DNA from 4 places in the Mesorhizobium sp. M3A.F.Ca.ET.175.01.1.1 genome. Region 4 is predicted to be linked to each of the others. Evidence: predicted binding sites of a transcription regulator. Region 4 holds the regulator's gene; each other region holds the start of a gene.

Region 1 (4,619 bases), on a different contig from region 4:
GGCGTGCTGGTCGACCAGCAATGGGGCGTGTTCCGCGCCCGGCGCCGGATGATGGAAGCGACGCGCAGGAACGTCGCCGGCGCGCCTGCGGAGTAGCTCTGCCTCGTCCTTCTCTCCTTGCGGCAAAAGGGAAAGGCTGCCTCAGATCATCCCGGACAGGTCGGAGAACGCCATTGCCTTGCGCAGCACCTCGGCGAAGCGCTCGCCGGCGATCTCCATGGCGCCGCTGTTGTCGATCGAGGTGACGTCCGGCCCGGCGAGCGCAACGCTGGTGCTGCGGGCCAGACGAGCCAGCACCTCGCCGCGCGATTCACGGCCGCGCGCCGCCAGGCGCTGTGCGAGGATCTCGGGCGCGGCGGTGATCTCGACCACGGCAAGGTTGCAATAGCGCGCGCGCAGCGCCGTGATGGCGGCGCGGGAGACATTGGCTACCGCGACATGACCGCGGGCAATCGCTCCATCGACATCGGCCGGCAGACCATAGCGCAGGCCGTGCGCGTCCCAGCAGATGGCAAAGGCGCCGTCGGCTTCGGCCTCGGCGAAGGCAGCATCGGCCAGCGTGTCATGATCCTCGCTTGCCGCGTCGCTCGGCCTGGTGATCACCCGGCGCACGAAATGCAGCCGAGGCTCGCCGGCAAAACGGCTTTTTGCATAGCCGATCACCGTGTCCTTGCCGGCGCCGCTCGGGCCGACCACCGCGACGAAGACGCCGGTGCGGATAGGATGCGCTTCGGTGAGCTCGCGCTCGATCAGTGCCGAAACCATCATGCCACCCGGCGCCCTTCGCGCCAGACGGTTCGCACGACCGGGACGTGGTCGTCGACGCGCACGCGCACCAGGTCGGCGCGGCGGCCCGACCCGATGACGCCTCGATCAGTCAAGCCGACAGCCTCGGCCGGGTTCTTGGAGACCATGGCGACAGCCTGCGGCAGAGAGATGCCTTCCACGACATTGCCGAGGAAGAAGGCCGACTGGATCAGGCTGAAGGGAATGTAGTCGGATGACAATATGTCGAGCAGGCCGTCGCCGGCGAGCGACCTCGCCGAGACGTTGCCCGAATGCGAGGCGCCGCGCATGACGTTGGGCGCCCCCATCAGCACGCCGAGGCCCGCCGCCTTGGAAGCCCTTGCCGCCTCCTCGGTGGTCGGGAACTCGGCAACCTGCACGCCCTGCTCCACCGCTTCCTCGACATGGCCGGCGGTAGCATCGTCATGGCTGGCGAGCACGATGCCGCGCTCGCGGCAGGCGGCGGAAATGAAGGCGCGGTTCGGGCCAGAGTTAATCGCCGATTCCGCCATGCGCTTGTCACAGAATTCCTGGAAATCGCGGCCCGTCAGCTTCAGCTTGCGCTGGTAATACGAGGCATAGGTCTCGATGTCGACGAACTGGCGCTGGCCCGGCGCATGGTCCATCAGCGAAGCGAGCCTCACCCGGTCGTCGGCCTCGAAATTGACGAAGGCTTTCAGGCAGTCCGGCGCCGAGACCTCGCAGCGCAGATGGATGAAGTGCTCTGCCCGCAACCGATCCTGCTTGACGCTGTCGGCGATCGCGTCGGCGAGCTTGCGGATGTCGTCGGACTTCAGGTCGGCATCCTCGTCCATGCCGACGCGCAGGGCGTCGAGCACGGTGGTGATGCCGGCGGTCGCCACCTGCGCGTCATGGGCAAGCACGGCGGCGATCGGGTTCCAGCGCACCTTGGGACGCGGCGCGTAATGGCCTTCGAGATGGTCGGTGTGCAGCTCGACCAGACCCGGGAGGATATAGTCGCCGCCCATGTCCTCGCCGGCGCGGGTAGCGCCCGGCTCGATCGCTGCGATCAGGCCTTCGCGCAGCAGCAGAGAGCCCTCGACGATCTCGTCGGCAAGCACGATGCGGGCATTGGCGAGCACGGTTTCGGCGGTCATTTCAGGCGGTCCATGGTCTCAGGCACTGGCATCAGGCGGTTTTTCTGGCGGGGCGGCGGCTGAGCGCATGGTGGGAGAGCACCATGAACGGCGCGCCCGGTTCCGGCTCGACAAACAGCGTCAGCGCATCCACCGGCACCGGATGCAGCAGCACGTCCGCGAACAGGCTGTCGATTGCTGCACGAAGACGGCGGCTTTCCTGTGGCCCAACGCGGCCGGACACCGTCATGTGGAACCGGAAAGTCTCGAAAACGTAGGGATAGCCCCATTGGCAAAGATTGCGGAACTCCTCCGGCTTCAGCGAGTCGGGACTGCGCCGTTCGATCTCGGCTTCCGTCAGCGGCGCGCGAAACCGGTCGAAGCCGCGCACGACCTCGCCGGCGAAACTGTTGAGGGCGGCAAACGGGGCTTCCGGCACCAGCGCGAAAAAACCGTCGATCTGGCCGACGACAAGCCGCGGAATGACGACTGGTGGCGCCGCTTCGGCGAAACTGTCGAGGGCGACGCGAAGCGAGGCTTCCGTCTCGTTCGGCGCCAGCCGGAACGGCGCCTTCAGCGTTGCGTGGAATCCATAGCGCCTGGCAGAAGCGGTGTGAAAGGCCACTTCGGCCGCCGACAGATCACCCACGGCCTCGACTGGGCGCGTCGCCGCGCCGAAAGGGTCGCGTCCCAGCCAGTTGGCGGCGACGCGCGCCAGGCGCTCGTCCTGCCGTGGCGTGTAATAGATGGCGTAACGCATGAAAGATCCTCGTCAGCCCGCCATAGGTGATTTCCATGACGGATTGACGAAGCTTTCGTGGGTTTTCGAAGGCAAATAAACCCTGGCGGTGCTTAGCCGGCGACTTTTTTAGCGCTGGACCAACAGTTCGGGCGGCGTCGGACCTCAAGCCTTCATCAGCCACTCATGTTCGGTCGCGTTATGGAACTTCCAGGTCCGCTTCGGACCGGCCATGACGTTGAGATAATAGAGATCGTAGCCGTGGCAGGCCGCGCAGGGATGGTACCCCTTCGGGACCAGCACGACGTCGCCGTCCTCGATCGCCATTGCTTCGTCCAGATCGCGCTCGCCGTTGTCGTTGGCATCCGTGTAGACGCGCTGGAAGGCAAAGCCTTGCGGCGGGTTGAGCCGATGATAGTAGGTCTCCTCGAGATAGGACTCGGCCGGCAGATTGTCCTGGTCGTGCTTGTGCGGTGGATAACTGGAAGTGTGGCCGCCGGGGGTGATGACTTCGACCACCAGCAGCGAGTCGGCGGGTTTGCCCTCGGGCAGGATGTTGGTGACGTAGCGCGTGTTGGTGCCTTTGCCGCGCACTTCCTGGCCGAGATCCTCGGGTCCGATGACGCGTGCTGGAAGCCCACCGCCGAGGCCCGGCGCCGAGCAGACCGCGAGCTCGAGCTCGGTATCGGCGGTCACCGACCAGTCGGAGCCCTGCGGCACATAGACCGACCAGGGCTTGCCCTCGAAGGGCGACATGCGCTCGCCGAGCAGGCCGAGACCCTTGCCGCCGACCGATGCGCTACCCTTGCCGGTGACGAAGACCAGGCAGACCTCGCGGTTGCCCGTCTCGCCGGATGCCGTCTCGCCGGGCTTCAGGCGATGGAGGTCGAAGCCGACGTAAGTCCAGCCGGCGCTTTGCGGCGTGACGTGAGCGACGCGGCCGTGCCCCTTGTCGGCCTTGACGAGCAGTTTCGACATTTTTTGTCTCCTTAGTTCCGGGACATTCCGATTTTTCAGTCTGTTTGCAGCCGAGATCGCATCGTTCGATGGACTATTTACAAAGCTTGGAGATTGGCCGGTCCCTCTCAATGTCGTCATCCTAGGGCGCAGCAGGAGCGAAGCTCCGTCGCGGAGACCCTAGGATCCATGCCGTAACCTCGGTCGAAAGGCGCAGCGGAGCAGAATTCTGTACCGCGGCGGCTGTGTTGACGTCACGGCATGGATCCTCTGGTCTGCGCCGCGTCGCTTCGCCCGTGGATGACGGAGCGAGAGGCGTTTCGGCCAACCGCCAACGTATGCGATCCCTCAGACACGCAGGATCCAATCCACAAAAGCTTCTGCGCCATGGTTCCGATCATTCTTTCGGCTCAACAGGCGGCTTCTCCTCGGCCGGCTTGTATAGGTAGAAGAACTGCCACACCGCATAGCCGGCGAAGCCGAGCGCGATGACGCCCCAGAAAGGTGTGCCGGAGGCGAACTCGATCACCGACCAGACCAGGCAGACGGCGACGACGGCGATGCGTCGCCACAGCGGCCGGAAGAAGGGGTGCTCATAATCTTTCATCGCGCCAATCCAGGTTTTTTCCAAGCGCCTCAGATAGAGCGAGCGCCCCGGCAAATCCACCAGTCAGGCATTCGGGAAGCCTTGCGTCTCCACCGTATAGCCGGCGGCCGTCATCACCCGCATCAGCTCTCTGTGGCCGACCTCAGCCATCTTCAGCGGCGGGTTCTTCTTCGGATCCTGTTCGGCCTCGACGACGAACCAACCCTCATAACCGTGATCTGCGAAGCGTTGCACGATGGCGCCGAAATCGAGCGAGCCGTCGCCCGGCACGGTGAAGGCGCCGAGCGCGACTGCATCGAGGAACGACTGCTTCGTGCGATCAAGGGCGTCGATGACGCCCATGCGCACGTCCTTCACATGGACGTGGTTGATGCGCTTGTGATGGTTGTCGATGGCGCGCAGCACATCGCCGCCGGCAAAGGCGAGGTGGCCG
Region 2 (4,619 bases), on a different contig from region 4:
ACCGTAGAGCTGGCCGGTCTCGCCGGCCGAGCGCACGACGATGAAGCTCTTGCCGTCGAGCTTCTCGGCGACCTGGGCGGCCTCCGATTTGCGCTCGAGGTTGCGGGCTTCGAGCTGGGCGCGCTGGCCTTCGAACTTTTTCTTGTTGGCTTCGTTGGCGCGCAGCGCCTTGCCCTGCGGGAGCAGGAAGTTGCGGGCGAACCCGTCCTTGACCTTGACGGTTTCGCCCATCTGGCCGAGGCGGGAAATGCGCTCGAGGAGAATGACTTCCATGGTTTCGTTCCTTCACTTTGGCGCCATTCAGGATGGCGTCGGACTGTTTGGAACAGGTCAGGAAGCAAAAAGTGGCGTCGCCGCCGTGTCGCTGTCCTGCCTGTCTGGGCAGTTAGAGGCCTGGCCTCAACCCGGGGTTTGATGCTCAACCCGACGCGCCCGTCGCGCCGGTGGAAAGTGCGGGCGGCGAACCGCCCGCTTACTGGACCATGATCCCGAAAACTGGATACCGGTTCTCGGGAAAGATCATGGTCAACTCAAAGGCGTCAGCGAACCACGTAGGGCAGCAGGCCGAGGAAGCGGGCGCGCTTGATCGCCTTGGCGAGCTCGCGCTGCTTCTTCTGGCTGACGGCGGTGATGCGCGACGGCACGATCTTGCCGCGCTCGGAAATGTAGCGCTGCAGCAGACGCACGTCCTTGTAGTCGATCTTCGGGGCGTTGGCGCCGGAGAACGGACAGGTCTTGCGACGGCGATGGAAGGGACGCCGGGTCGGGATCTGATTGATGTCGACCATTATTCTGCACCCCCTTCAACGGCTTCGCGCGGACGGCGCGGACCGCGCTCGCCATCGAAGCTGCGTGGCGGACGGTCGCCACGATCGCCACGGTCACGGTCGCCGAACGAACGCGGGCCGCGATCGCCGCGGTCACGGTCGCCGAAGCCGCCGCGCTCGGAGCGTTCCTCGCGCTTCTGCATCATTGCCGAAGCGCCTTCCTCATGCGCTTCGACCTTGACGGTGAGGAAGCGCAGGACATCTTCCGACAGGCCCATCTGGCGCTCCATTTCGTTGAGCGCAGCCGGCGGGCAGTTGATGTCCATCAGCGTGTAGTAAGCCTTCCGGTTCTTCTTGACCCGGTAGGTGAGGGACTTCAGTCCCCAGTTCTCGATCCGGCCGACCGAGCCGCCATTCGCGGTGATGACGCCCTTGTACTGTTCGACAAGCGCATCAACCTGCTGCTGCGACAGGTCCTGCCGGGCAAGAAACACATGTTCGTAAAGAGCCATTATGTTTTTCTGCCTTTCTTCGTTTCTCTTACCGGCCCTCGCGGCTAAGCCTCTGCAACTTGTCTGACCCGGCCGGAGGCGCGGGGAAGAAAGGAGCATCGCGAGACGGTCGAGAGCGGAGACACGGGAGGCGGAAGCCCTTCTGGCTTCACAGCGCGGCCTTCGAAAAAGCCGCGGCCCTCCGTTCAGCCCCCAGCAAGGACCGGCAGATTGCAGGCGTCTATATAGCAATTCCCCAGGAAGGCAAGGCGCAAGGCGAGGCAGGTGATGCGGCGAGGGGTCTCATTTGGGCAGGCTCTCTGCCGCAGCCGGCTCAGCTCGTATGCGCGATCAGCCTGTTCACCGTCTCCGGGAAGAAATCGGGTGCCGCCTGGCGCTTCCCGAACATCATGTCGTACTGGATCAGGCGGAAATCGTTGATCGCCGGATCGATCTTCTTCTGCCGGGCCCAGTCGGGCGTCGCCTCGCCCGACGGGGACAGGAGAAGATTGCGGTCGACGACGCGGTAGCGATCGCGCAGCGCGCCGAGGAATCCGGTGTAGTAGGGATGGGTTATCCCTGCCGTGGTGAGGATATGGTAGGGCAGGAAGGCCGGGCTCACCGCGCCAAGATCCGCGACCGGGCCGGAGCGGTTCGACCAGATGATCAGCGGCGTCTCGTGATGTTCGAGCGCTGCCTGCGGGGTCGGCTCCTTGCGTGGCGCGACGTTGTCCTTGAGGAAGCCGGTCTCGACATAGACCGGGCCGAGCGGCGGCAGATGGTCGCCGAAGAAGGCGATGATCGTCGGCCGCTCCCGCTTCTTCGCCCAGTCGATCAGGCGCTGCAGCCCGCGATCGGCGTCGGCGGATCCCTCCGCATAGGAGAGCAGAGATTCCCGCGCCCAGCTGCTGATCGGCGCGTCGACCGTATGCGTGGGATTGTAATAGCGATAGGGCTCGTAAGGCCCGTGGTTCTGCAGGCTGACCGCGAACAGGAAGACCGGATCCTCGTTCGCGTCGGCCTCGCGGATGATCTCGTCGGTCATCGCGGCGTCCGAAGCCAGCGGTCCGCGCTTTTCCATTGGCGGCAACGTCTCTTCGGAGCGGAACTCGCTGAACCCGAAATCGGCATAGACCGCGCCGCGGTTCCAGAACCAGTTGGTGCCCGGATGGATGGCGCGCGCCCGATAGCCTTCGCTCTTCAGGAAGGTCGCGAGCGACGGCGTGGGCGTGCGAACATATTGCTGGTAGGGGATCGAGCCCGCCGGCAGGAACGCGTTGGAGAACCCGGTCAGCGCTTCGAACTCGATGTTGGCGGTCATGCCGCCGAATTCAGGCGAGAACATGTAGCCCGATCGCAGCGCCCGGACCGTCGGGATCGGATCGGGTTTGATGCTGACGCCCGGCAGCTTGGTCGCGTCCCAGAAGGATTCGCTCATGACGATGATGATGTCCGGCTTTTCCGCCGGCACCGAAGCGGCCACATCCGGCCGCTTGATCGCTGCGATCGTCTTGTCGGAATAGCCGGGCGGGGCCGAGACATGCGCCATCGGCACGTTGAGCGCGAAGGCGAGCGCAAAGCCATTGGAGGCGTAGTTTTCCTTCTGGTCCCACATGATCGGGATGATTTGCAGCCGGTCGCGCGTCCACGAGAAGGTGGCGTAATCCATGATCGAGACGAAGAAGGCGAGCAGCGGCACGGCAAGCGTCAGCCGGGCCAAGCGGCCCTTGCGGCTCAGGATCGGCACCCGGCGGCGCCACTGCCGCCAGCCAAGGGCGAGCAGCGCCAGGCTGCCGACGATCACCACCGCGAGCATCGCTGCCGTCCATGGCCGCTCGCGCACCAGAAGCGGCATCAGCGCCATGATCTGGCGGGCGTAGAGGAAATCGGCCGGATAGAGCGGATCGCCGAGGTAATGCGATTTCTGATGGCCGACGAAGGCCAGCGCCAGCGTCAGCGGCGTGACGATCATCAGGCTCTGATGGCTGCGGCCGATGATGGCGTCGAGCCCGATCAGAACCAGCGCGAAGACGATGATCGTCGTCCAGCCGGGCTTGAAGGGCTGTAGGAAGAAGTCGACGGTGCCGAAGAAGTCGCCGCGCACGATCCATTCGATGGCGAACACCAGCAGCGCCGAGGCCAGGAGCGTGGCGAGACCGTAGCGCACGATCGGCCATCTGCGGCCCGGCAGATAGCCGGTGGACGGATCGTCTTCCAGGAACTGCGGCACGGGTCTGGCCGCGCCCTTTCTGATCCTTGCCACTTAACTCCCCCGGCCCATGCTACGCGTCTTCCACTCGCGTCACGCTTCTGTCATCGAACTGTCACGCAAAGCTAATGCCTGTGGCGGAAATAAGAAGAGCCAGCAAACGATTCGTGAGCGGTTTTCATCAGGTGTGATCGCCAAAAAGCCTTTTGGAACAGCGACTCGGCCGGTTTTTATGGCCGCAATGGGTGCTGAATGGCTGCCGGCGGGCTTGACTTGGCCGTCCGGCTTGCGCCAGAGGCTGACAAAAGCAAGCCGCTGGAGACCCTAAAATGGCCGTCGCATTCACCTTTCCGGGACAGGGCAGCCAGGCCGTCGGCATGGGCAAGGACCTTGCCGATGCTTTTCCCGAGGCGCGCCGGGTCTTCGAGGAAGTGGACGATGCACTCGGCGAAAACCTGTCGAAGCTGATCTGGGAAGGACCGGAACAAACCCTGACGCTGACCGCCAACGCGCAGCCGGCGCTGATGGCGGTGTCGCTGGCGGCGCTGCGGGCGCTGGAGTCGCGCGGCTTTTCGCTGAAGGACAAGGTGTCTTACGTCGCCGGCCATTCGCTCGGCGAATATTCGGCCCTCGCCGCGGCGGGGTTCGTCTCGGTCGCCGACGCCGCGCGGCTGCTGCGCACTCGCGGCAACGCCATGCAGGCCGCCGTGCCCGCGGGCGAGGGCGCCATGGCCGCCATCATCGGGCTGGAGCAGGCCGACGTCGAAGCCGCCTGCGCCGAGGCCGCCAAGGCTTCGGTCTGCCAGATCGCCAACGACAACGGCGGCGGCCAGCTGGTCATTTCCGGCGCCAAGGCGGCCGTCGAGCTGGCGGCCAGGCTCTGCACCGATAAGGGCGCCAAGCGGGCGCTCATGCTGCAGGTTTCCGCGCCGTTCCATTCGGCGCTGATGGCGCCGGCGGCCGATATCATGCGCGAGGCGCTGGCCGGTGTTGCGAAGAAGGCGCCGAGCGTGCCGGTCGTTTCCAACGTCACCGTCACGCCAGCCAGCGACCCGGACGAGATCGCCCGCCGCCTGGTGGAGCAGGTGACCGGCCGCGTGCGCTGGCGCGAGACTGTGGAATGGTTCGGCGCCAACGGCGTTGCTACGCTCT
Region 3 (4,619 bases), on a different contig from region 4:
ACGATCATGCTGACCGGCACCGAGATGCAGCTCGGCCGTTCCGAGACCATCGCCGACACCGCCAAGGTGCTGTCACGCTATGTCGATGCGATCATGATCCGCACCACTTCGCATGACCGGCTGCTGGAGCTCACCGAGAATGCCACCGTTCCGGTCATCAACGGCCTGACCGACGACACTCACCCCTGCCAGCTGATGGCCGACATCATGACCTTCGAGGAGCATCGTGGTCCGGTGGCCGGCAAGACCTTCGCCTGGACCGGCGACGGCAACAACGTGCTGCACTCGCTGTTGGAAGCCTCCGCGCGCTTCCGCTTCAAGCTCAATGTCGCCGTGCCCGAAGGCAGCGAGCCGGCCGAAAAGCATGTCGACTGGGCGAAGGCCAATGGCGGCAAGCTGAGTTTCACCCGCAACGCCGAGGAAGCCGTCGACCAGGCGGACTGCATCGTCACCGATTGCTGGGTATCGATGGGCCAGGAGCACCGCGCGCGCGGTCATAATGTCTTCCTGCCTTACCAGGTCAACGCGGCGCTGATGGCCAAGGCAAAGCCTGACGCGCTGTTCATGCACTGCCTGCCGGCGCATCGTGGCGAGGAGGTGACCGACGAGGTGATCGACGGGCCGCATTCGGTGGTGTTCGACGAGGCCGAGAACCGGCTGCACGCCCAGAAGGCGGTGCTGGCCTGGTGCCTGGGCGCTTGAATGGGGTTGCCTTGATCCGGGCCAACGTGATGCCTATCTGCGGGCCATCACGCAAATCGAGCGCGTTCCTGCGCATGCTGCCCGCCGGGCGGCATGGCCGCGCCCCGGAGCTTTGTCATGTTGGAAACCCGCCCATTGGCTGAACATCAACCCAGACTCGGTGAATTCGGCTTCGCCGGCGACGACCATGTCGTTCCGTACGAGGTCGCGCCGCTCGACGTGCGCGGCCGCACCGTGCAACTCGGGCCGATGCTCGACGCCATTTTGAGCCGCCACGACTATCCAGAGCCGGTCGCCCGCCTGCTCGCGGAGGCCTGCGTGCTGACCGTGCTGCTCGGCACCTCATTGAAGTTCGAAGGTAAGTTCATCCTGCAGACCCGCACCGACGGGCCGGTCGACATGCTGGTGGCGGACTTCACCACGCCGCACGCGCTGCGGGCCTATGCGCGATTTGATGCCGACAGGCTCGAGGCGCTGACCGCAACGGGCCAGACCTCGCAGCAGGCGCTGCTCGGCGCAGGCGTCCTGGCGCTGACCATCGACCAGGGCGCGCATACGCAGCGCTATCAGGGTATCGTCCAGCTTGACGGCACGTCGCTGGAGGACGCCGCTCGCACCTATTTCCGGCAGTCGGAGCAGATCCCGACCGATCTCAGAATGTCGGTCGCCAAGCTGGTGACGCCCGGCCCCGGCGGCGCGCGTGAGCAATGGCGCGCCGGCGGCATCCTGGCGCAGTTCCTGCCGCAGGCGTCGGAGCGGATGCGCGTTCCCGATATTTCGGGCGGCGACGGCGATCCGCGCAATGTGACGCACGAGCCGGCCGACAATTCCTGGCAGGAGCTTCTGGCACTGCTCGGCACCACCGAGCCGACCGAGTTGATCGATCCGACCGTGGGCGCCGAACGGCTGCTCTACCGGCTGTTCCACGAGCACGGCGTGCGTGTCTTCCGCGGTGTGCCGGTCGCCGACGAATGCTCCTGCTCGCGCGAAAAGATCCGCGGCATTCTCGAGGGTTTTTCGGCGCAGGAGATCAAGGACTCGACCGAAGAGGGCGGCATCCATGTCGCCTGCGAATTCTGCTCGACGCAGTACGATTTCGATCCGACGGAGTTCGTGGCGGCTGGATAAGGTCGCTTCTTGTTCACAAGACCTTTCCCCATCTGTCTTCTCTCCCCCGAGAGACCCGTCGGGGGAGAGGATTTTAGCTCGCCTTGGCGTCGTTCCCTTGTTTGATAGGGCTTCGTTGCCGCGGTATGCCGACGTCAAATGAATTCCTGGATGTGCTTGCGGACATCTGATGCTCGTTCGACTGGGGCCATATGGGTTTCTTCCGCGAGCACCATGAGCTTCGCTCCCCCGATCCCACTCGCGGCGGCTTCCATCATGCCGCTGCCGAAGAACTGGTCCCTTTCACCGCCTAGGATCAAGGTTCTGGCCGAGATGTTGCGAAGGTCTTCGTTCGTCACATTGTTGTGGAGCATTGCTTCGAGGTAGCGGACGATTGAACTCTGGGCTCCCATTCGTGCAATCAATCTGCGTTTGAACATCAGGCGAAAACGCAACAGCAGGTTCAGCCACGGTCGCCGAAATACCGTCGCGAATTCCTCCAGCAACGCATGAAATTGTTCGTCTTTCGCGAATTGGATCTGTCTGTGGAGCCGCTTTTTTCCATCGGCCGAAAAGCCATGTGCGCTCGCCAGTAAGATCAGTTTTTCCACGGAGTCGGGATAGTCTGCGGCCACATGCGTTGCCACCACGCCGCCATAGGAAATACCCATCAAACGTGCCGGCTTGTTGAGGTTGGTGTCGATGATCTCTGAGATGTCTCGAGCCATATTCCTGAGTGAAACATCGTCTTTTGGATCTGGATCGTAGCTGATCAGCACAAAGCTCATGCCCGGTGGAAGGATCCGTTTGAGCCGTCTGGCGTCCTTTTCCAATCTGGAAGGTTCGGGCTTCATCATGAACCCTTGACCGCCGTTGATGACAATAAGACTTTCCGGTCGCGTTCCGACTTTCGCGAATGGTATCCGGCCGAGAAACAATCCTGTTTCAATACTGCTCATGAGGCTGCTGCTTCGAGCATGGCCGGACACTCCTGTTGGCGCGGCGCTTTCACGGCATCGCTTGGCATTGGACGCTGCGTTTGGCGAAAGTGCCGATCCTGCGGCAGCGCCAATCGGACTGATCCAGTTGGAGCAGAGATGGCGCATGCAGCCAGTCGATATGTGGCGCCAAGATGCGCGGACAGGCCGGCACTAATTCACCGTCCGCCTTGTGCCCGGCATGTCGAGCGAGAAGGCCGGGATCGCGACGTCGAACATCTCGCCGCGCCCGTTGCGCATCGTATAGTGGCCGACCATGATGCCGGACGGCGTCGAGAGGGGGCAGCCCGACGTGTACTGGTAGCTGTCGCCGGGGTTGAGTTCCGGCTGGTCGCCGACGACGCCCGCGCCACGCACTTCCTCGACGCGGCCATGACCGTCGGTGATGTGCCAGTAGCGCGATAGAAGCTGAACGAACTCTTCCGATCGATTGTCGATCGTCACCTGGTATCCCCAGACATAGCGGTTCTCTGATGGATCGGAGCGATCCTCCAGGAAGAACGGCCTGACCTGCACTTCTATGTTCCGCGTCACGGCGCGATACATGAGCAACTCCGGTGCTGCGGCAGGAAATATTTGTCGCGCTGCGCGGCATTATCAACGCAAGGCAGCCCAATCTCCCGACCTCGACGCGCAGTGCCGCCAAACAATGTCATTTGAGTGACACATGACAATGGTTGGTGTGCACAAACCGTGTCGGGCGACTCGGGCGCTCCGTCGAATGGATGGCCGCGGGCGGCCTTTCGGGAGTGCCAGACTTCGATGGAACTGACTTTCGCGGCCGCCGTCACCTCGTCAGCCCTACTTGTTTCCAATCTCGCCAGCATCCTCTTGGCGGCATCGCGGCTGAAGCGGCGCCACGTCATTGCTCCCCCTGCAAGCAAGCAGCCGGCCGTCTCGATCGTTGTGCCTCTGCGTGGCGTCGAGGCGTTCACAAGGGAGACGCTCCAGCGCGCCTTCTCGCTCGACTGGCCGCGCTACGAGCTGATCTTCTGCGTCGCCCATGGCGAAGATCCGGTAATCAAACTCGTCAGTGCCGCGATCGCGCGATACCCCAAGGTTCCGGCGCGGTTGCTCATCGGCGACGACAAGGTGAGCGCCAATCCCAAGCTCAACAATTGCGTCAAGGGATGGCAGGCGGCCCGGAACGATTGGGTGATCCTTGCCGATTCCAACGTGCTGATGCCGAAGGACTATGTCCAGCATCTGCTGGCGGCATGGCGGCCGGATACCGGCCTCGTCTGCTCGACGCCGATCGGCTCGCGCCCGGACGGCTTCTGGGCCGAGGTCGAATGTGCCTTCCTCAACACGTTGCAGGCGCGCTGGCAATATGCCGGCGAAGCGCTCGGCCTCGGCTTTGCCCAAGGCAAGAGCATGCTGTGGAACAAGCCGCTGCTCGACGGCAGTGGCGGCATCCACGCTTTGGCTGCCGAGATCGCCGAGGATGCGGCCGCCACCAAGCTGGTCAACGGGCTTGGCCTGAAGGTCAATCTGGTCGCAGCGCCCTTCGAGCAGCCGCTCGGCCAGCGTCGGCTCGCCGAAGTCTGGTCGCGCCAGGCGCGCTGGGCGAGGCTGCGGCGCGTCACCTTCCCGCAATTCTTCGTCCCCGAGGTCCTCACCGGCGTGGCGGCTCCGCTCTTGCTCGCGCTGATCGCGGCGGCCAGCGCCGGCGTCAGCCTGCCTGCCACGGCGCTTTGCGTGCTGGCCATCGCCTATCTGCCGGAATGCCTGCTCGCCTCGTCCAAGGGCTGGTATCTATCGCCGCGCAGCATCACCGCGATGATGGTGCGCGACGCCCTGCTTCCCGCCATC
Region 4 (4,619 bases):
ACGGGGACCTCTACACGTCCTCGCTGGTGGGGCTCGGCCTGATCCTGTTCATCATCACCTTCCTGATCCTCGCCATGGCGCGCTACATGCTGCTGCGCATGGATAGCCGCACGGGAGCCTGACCGATGTCGACAGCCACGTCGCTCCACCAAAGCCGTAAGCGCAGGAATGCCGTGATGATGACGCTTTGCGTCGTCGCGGCCGGCATCGGCCTTGCCTGGCTGGCGCTGATCCTTGGCGCGCTCCTCTACAAGGGCCTATCCGGCGTCTCACTGTCCGTCTTCACCGAGATGACGCCGCCGCCCGGCGATGCGGGCGGCCTGCTCAACGCCATCTACGGCAGCATCGTGATGACGATCATCGGCATCGTCGTCGGCACGCCGATCGGCGTGCTCGCCGGAACCTACATGGCCGAGTACGGGCGCTTCTCGAAGCTCACCACGGTGGTGCGGTTCATCAACGACATCCTTCTGTCGGCGCCCTCGATCATCGTCGGCCTGTTCGTCTATGAGCTCCTGGTCCGGCCGATGGGGCATTTCTCGGCCATCGCCGGCGCCTTCGCGCTTGCCATTCTGGTGATTCCGGTGGTCGTGCGCACCACCGAGGATATGCTTCTGCTGGTGCCGAACGCCCTGCGCGAGGCCGGCACGGCGATCGGCGCGCCGCGCTGGATCGTCATCCGCTCCGTCGCCTATCGCGCCGCGCTGTCGGGCATCGTCACCGGCATATTGCTGGCGATCGCCCGCATTTCCGGCGAGACGGCGCCGCTGCTTTTCACCGCGCTCAACAACCAGTTCTGGTCGAGCAATCTCAACGCGCCGATGGCCAGCCTGCCGGTGACCATCTTCCAGTTTGCGCTCAGCCCCTATGAGGAATGGCAGCAACTGGCCTGGACCGGCGCCCTCGTAATCACCCTGACGGTTCTCGGGCTGAGCATCTTCGCCCGCAGCCTTACCGGACGCAGAGAGGACAGATGAAACCGATGTTGTCCACCGATTTGAACGTGGCCGAAGCAGCCGTCGAGAAGGCCAAGATCGAGGTCAAGAACCTCAACTTCTACTACGGCCAATCGAAGGCGCTGAAGGATATCAGCCTGACGCTGCCCGAACGCAGCGTCACCGCCTTCATCGGGCCGTCGGGCTGCGGGAAGTCGACGCTGCTGCGCGTCTTCAACCGCATCTACGAACTTTATCCGAAGCAGAGCGCCGAGGGCCAGGTGCTGCTCGACGGCAAGAACATCCTTGACCGCTCGCAGGACCTCAACCTGCTCAGGACCAAGATCGGCATGGTTTTCCAGAAGCCGACGCCGTTTCCGATGTCGATCTACGAGAACATCGCCTTCGGCGTCCGGCTTTACGAGAAGATCAGCAAGTCCGAGATGGACGGCCGCGTCGAGCAGGCGCTGAAGCGCGCGGCATTGTGGAACGAGGTCAAGGACAAGCTTCACGCCAGCGGCCAGAGCCTGTCCGGCGGCCAGCAGCAGCGGCTCTGCATCGCGCGTACCGTGGCGGTGAAGCCCGAGGTCATCCTGCTCGACGAGCCGGCCTCGGCGCTCGATCCGCTGTCGACCGCCAAGATCGAGGAACTGATCGACGAACTCCAGGCCGACTACACGATCGTCATCGTCACCCACAACATGCAGCAGGCGGCGCGCGTGTCCCGGCAGACGGCATTCATGTATCTCGGCGAGCTGGTCGAGTTCGACCGCACCGAGAAGATCTTCACCTCGCCCCGCGAGAAGCGCACGCAGGACTACATCACCGGCCGCTTCGGCTGATCTCATACGAGGACATGAATCATGGCCCATACGGTCGCTTCCTTCGACGAGGATCTCGCCCAGATCAGCCGGCTCATCCGTGACATGGGCGATCTTGCCGGCGCGATGGTCGGCGCCTCGACCAAGGCACTGCTCAATTCCGACAATGCGATGGCGCAGCGCGTGGTCTCCGACGACGCCATCATGGACGCCCGCCAGCGCGAGCTCGACGACCGCGCCATCACCCTGATCGCCAAGCGGCAGCCCATGGCCGACGACCTGCGCAATGTGGTCGGCGCCATCCGCATGGCCGGCGACCTCGAGCGCATCGGCGACCTCGCCAAGAACATCGCCAAGCGCGTCGGCACCGTCGGCGTCAGCGCCGCGCCGCGCGACCTCTCGCATTCCATCGACGGCATGGCGCAGCTTGTACTGATCCAGGTGCAGGGCGTGATCGAGGAGTATGCGGCGGGCGACGCGGCGGCACTCGCCAGGCTGCGCAACGACGACGAGCGCATCGACGTCAAGTACACTTCGGTCTTCCGTGAGCTCTTGACCTACATGATGGAAGATCCGCGCAACATCACCGCTTGCACGCACCTTTTGTTCTGCGCCAAGAATCTGGAGCGCATCGGCGACCATGTGACCAACATCGCCGAGAACGCCTATTACGTGCTGACCGGCACCCAATTGCCCGCAAACCGTCCGAAGCAGGACGAGATGTCGGCGCCGGCGGCCTGACGACAAGGGTGAATTTCCAATGATCGCGCCACGCATCATGGTGGTGGAGGACGAGGAGCCGCTGGGCGTGCTGCTCCGCTACAACCTCGAATCCGAGGGCTATCAGGTCGAAGTGGTGACGCGCGGCGACGAGGCCGAGATCCGCCTGCAGGAGAACGTGCCCGATCTGCTGGTGCTCGACTGGATGGTGCCGGCGGTTTCCGGCATCGAGCTGTGCCGGCGCCTCAGGATGCGGCCCGAGACGGAGCGGCTGCCGATCATCATGCTGACCGCGCGCGGCGAGGAGAGCGACCGGGTGCGCGGGCTGTCGACCGGCGCCGACGACTATCTGGTCAAGCCGTTCTCGACGCCGGAATTCATGGCACGCGTCAAGGCGCTGCTGCGCCGCGCGAAGCCGGAGGTGCTGTCCAGCGTGCTCAAGGTCGGCGACATCGTGCTCGACCGTGAATCGCACCGTGTCTACCGCAAGAAGAGCGAGATCCGGCTCGGACCGACCGAGTTCCGGCTGCTCGAATTCATGATGCGCCATCCCGGCCGCGTGTTCTCGCGCAGCCAGCTGCTCGACAATGTCTGGGGCGAGACGATCTATATCGACGAGCGCACGGTGGATGTGCATGTCGGGCGCCTGCGCAAGGCGGTCAACAACGGCCGCATGCCGGATGTCATCCGCACCATTCGCGGGGCGGGCTACGCGATAAGGGAGGATTAGGTCCGGCGGCGACCCTTATGCCGACCTCGAGGGCGCCCGGCCAACCTTCAGCATTGGTGGCGATCTATCGAAGCAGCGTTGGCTCACGCCACGTTCTTTCCGGCGCCTGCCCGTGCCTGGATGCCCGGCGCGAAGATCTCCTGGTCGACGAAGGTCAGCGCGCGGACGGCGCAGCCCTCGCGGATCAGCGGCAATTCATTCGGCTCGGTGTCGAAGGAAATCGACTTCGAATGCTGGCCGCCGGCGGTCTGGGCGATGGCTGCGCGCAGCGCCGGCTCGATCAGGTCGAAGGCGGCGGCGCTGACGCCGACCATGGCGACCGGCGCCGGGTCGATCAGCGCGAACAGGCTGCCGAGGCCGAAGCCCAGCGCCTCTCCCGCCCGGCGATAGGCTTCGCGCTCCGGGCCGTCATTCTCGCGTGCCCGTGCCGCCAGAGCCCGCATGTCGGCGTCGCCGATGTCGACCGGCTCGGCATCCTCGCCCATCCGCATGGCGTTGCGCCAGATCGCGTAGTTGCCGGCATAGGCCTCGACGCAGCCGCGCCGCCCGCAGCGGCAGAGCGCACCGCCGGGTCGGTGGATCATGTGGCCGAACTCGCCGCCCGAAGAATGGGTGCCGGTGAACAGCTCGCCCTTCAGCACCAGGCCCATGCCAATGCCATGCGAGAGCAGGATGGCGATGAAATTGTCGCGGTAGCGCTCGGGTTCGCGCCACTGCAGCGCCACCGCCATCATGTTGCAGTCGTTCTCCATGGTGGCCGGGATGCCGAATTCCTGTTCCAGTATGTCGGCAAAGGCAATGTCGGTCAGCGGCGTGATCGGCGACCACAGCATCAAGCGGGCATGGGAATCGGTGATGCCTTGGATGCCCATGGCGATGCGGGCGACGCTGCTGACGTCGAGGTCGGGGTCCTCCAGCCGGCGCCGGACGATTGCGGTGCATTCGCCGATCAGTTCATCGCGGGGCAGGGTGAGAGTGTCGAGGCGGCGCTGCTCCTCGGCGATGACCTGGCCAGCATAGTCGATGACGGCGACGGAGAGGAAATTCAGCGACAGCACCACCGTGACCACCGCAGCCGCCTCGGGGTTGAGGGCAAGGCCGACCTGTGGCCGCCCCCGCTTCAGCGCTGCCGCCTCGCTCGCCTTGCTCTCGGCGAGTATGCCTTCCTGAATAAGGTCGGAGGAGATCGCGGATATGGTCGAATGGCTGAGCCCGGTGGTGGCGGCGATCTCCGTGCGCGACGGCTGCCCACCCCGGCGCACGGCCGCAAGCACCATCGCACGGTTGCGCCGACGCAGGTCGTCGTGGCGGATTCCCACCGACATCGTTTGCATTCCTCCCAGTCACCGCAGGCTTTCCGATGACATGGGCAGCGGGTGACAGGTGTGGATAGTGGCAGAACCAGGCGAAGCT

What was found. The regulator PhoB, encoded in region 4, activates phosphate uptake and scavenging genes when phosphate is short. The targets are predictions, from matches to a motif close to TGTCATNNANCTGTCAT.
Region 1: the regulator PhoB is predicted to act here: its motif matches at 2,679-2,695, upstream of EN818_RS13130 (DUF1045 domain-containing protein).
Region 2: the regulator PhoB is predicted to act here: its motif matches at 3,570-3,586, upstream of EN818_RS09860 (LTA synthase family protein).
Region 3: the regulator PhoB is predicted to act here: its motif matches at 3,458-3,474, upstream of EN818_RS24030 (ceramide glucosyltransferase).

The regions. Positions count from the first base shown of each region.
Region 1 is NZ_SRTP01000004.1:336,475-341,093, reverse strand. It holds gene EN818_RS13145 (ABC transporter permease) at 1-96, shown strand, start outside; gene phnN (phosphonate metabolism protein/1,5-bisphosphokinase (PRPP-forming) PhnN) at 142-768, opposite strand; gene EN818_RS13135 (alpha-D-ribose 1-methylphosphonate 5-triphosphate diphosphatase) at 765-1,904, opposite strand; gene EN818_RS13130 (DUF1045 domain-containing protein) at 1,936-2,643, opposite strand; gene iolB (5-deoxy-glucuronate isomerase) at 2,788-3,600, opposite strand; gene EN818_RS13120 (DUF3329 domain-containing protein) at 3,977-4,186, opposite strand; gene iolE (myo-inosose-2 dehydratase) at 4,250-4,619, opposite strand, start outside.
Region 2 is NZ_SRTP01000003.1:401,318-405,936, forward strand. It holds gene rplI (50S ribosomal protein L9) at 1-273, opposite strand, end outside; gene rpsR (30S ribosomal protein S18) at 540-788, opposite strand; gene rpsF (30S ribosomal protein S6) at 788-1,279, opposite strand; gene EN818_RS09860 (LTA synthase family protein) at 1,593-3,521, opposite strand; gene fabD (ACP S-malonyltransferase) at 3,797-4,619, shown strand, end outside.
Region 3 is NZ_SRTP01000012.1:149,994-154,612, reverse strand. It holds gene argF (ornithine carbamoyltransferase) at 1-702, shown strand, start outside; gene EN818_RS24045 (Hsp33 family molecular chaperone) at 796-1,830, shown strand; gene EN818_RS24040 (alpha/beta hydrolase) at 1,965-2,768, opposite strand; gene apaG (Co2+/Mg2+ efflux protein ApaG) at 2,961-3,353, opposite strand; gene EN818_RS24030 (ceramide glucosyltransferase) at 3,570-4,619, shown strand, end outside.
Region 4 is NZ_SRTP01000002.1:384,140-388,758, reverse strand. It holds gene pstC (phosphate ABC transporter permease subunit PstC) at 1-122, shown strand, start outside; gene pstA (phosphate ABC transporter permease PstA) at 126-977, shown strand; gene pstB (phosphate ABC transporter ATP-binding protein PstB) at 974-1,777, shown strand; gene phoU (phosphate signaling complex protein PhoU) at 1,796-2,497, shown strand; gene phoB (phosphate regulon transcriptional regulator PhoB) at 2,517-3,206, shown strand; gene EN818_RS06490 (ROK family protein) at 3,290-4,531, opposite strand.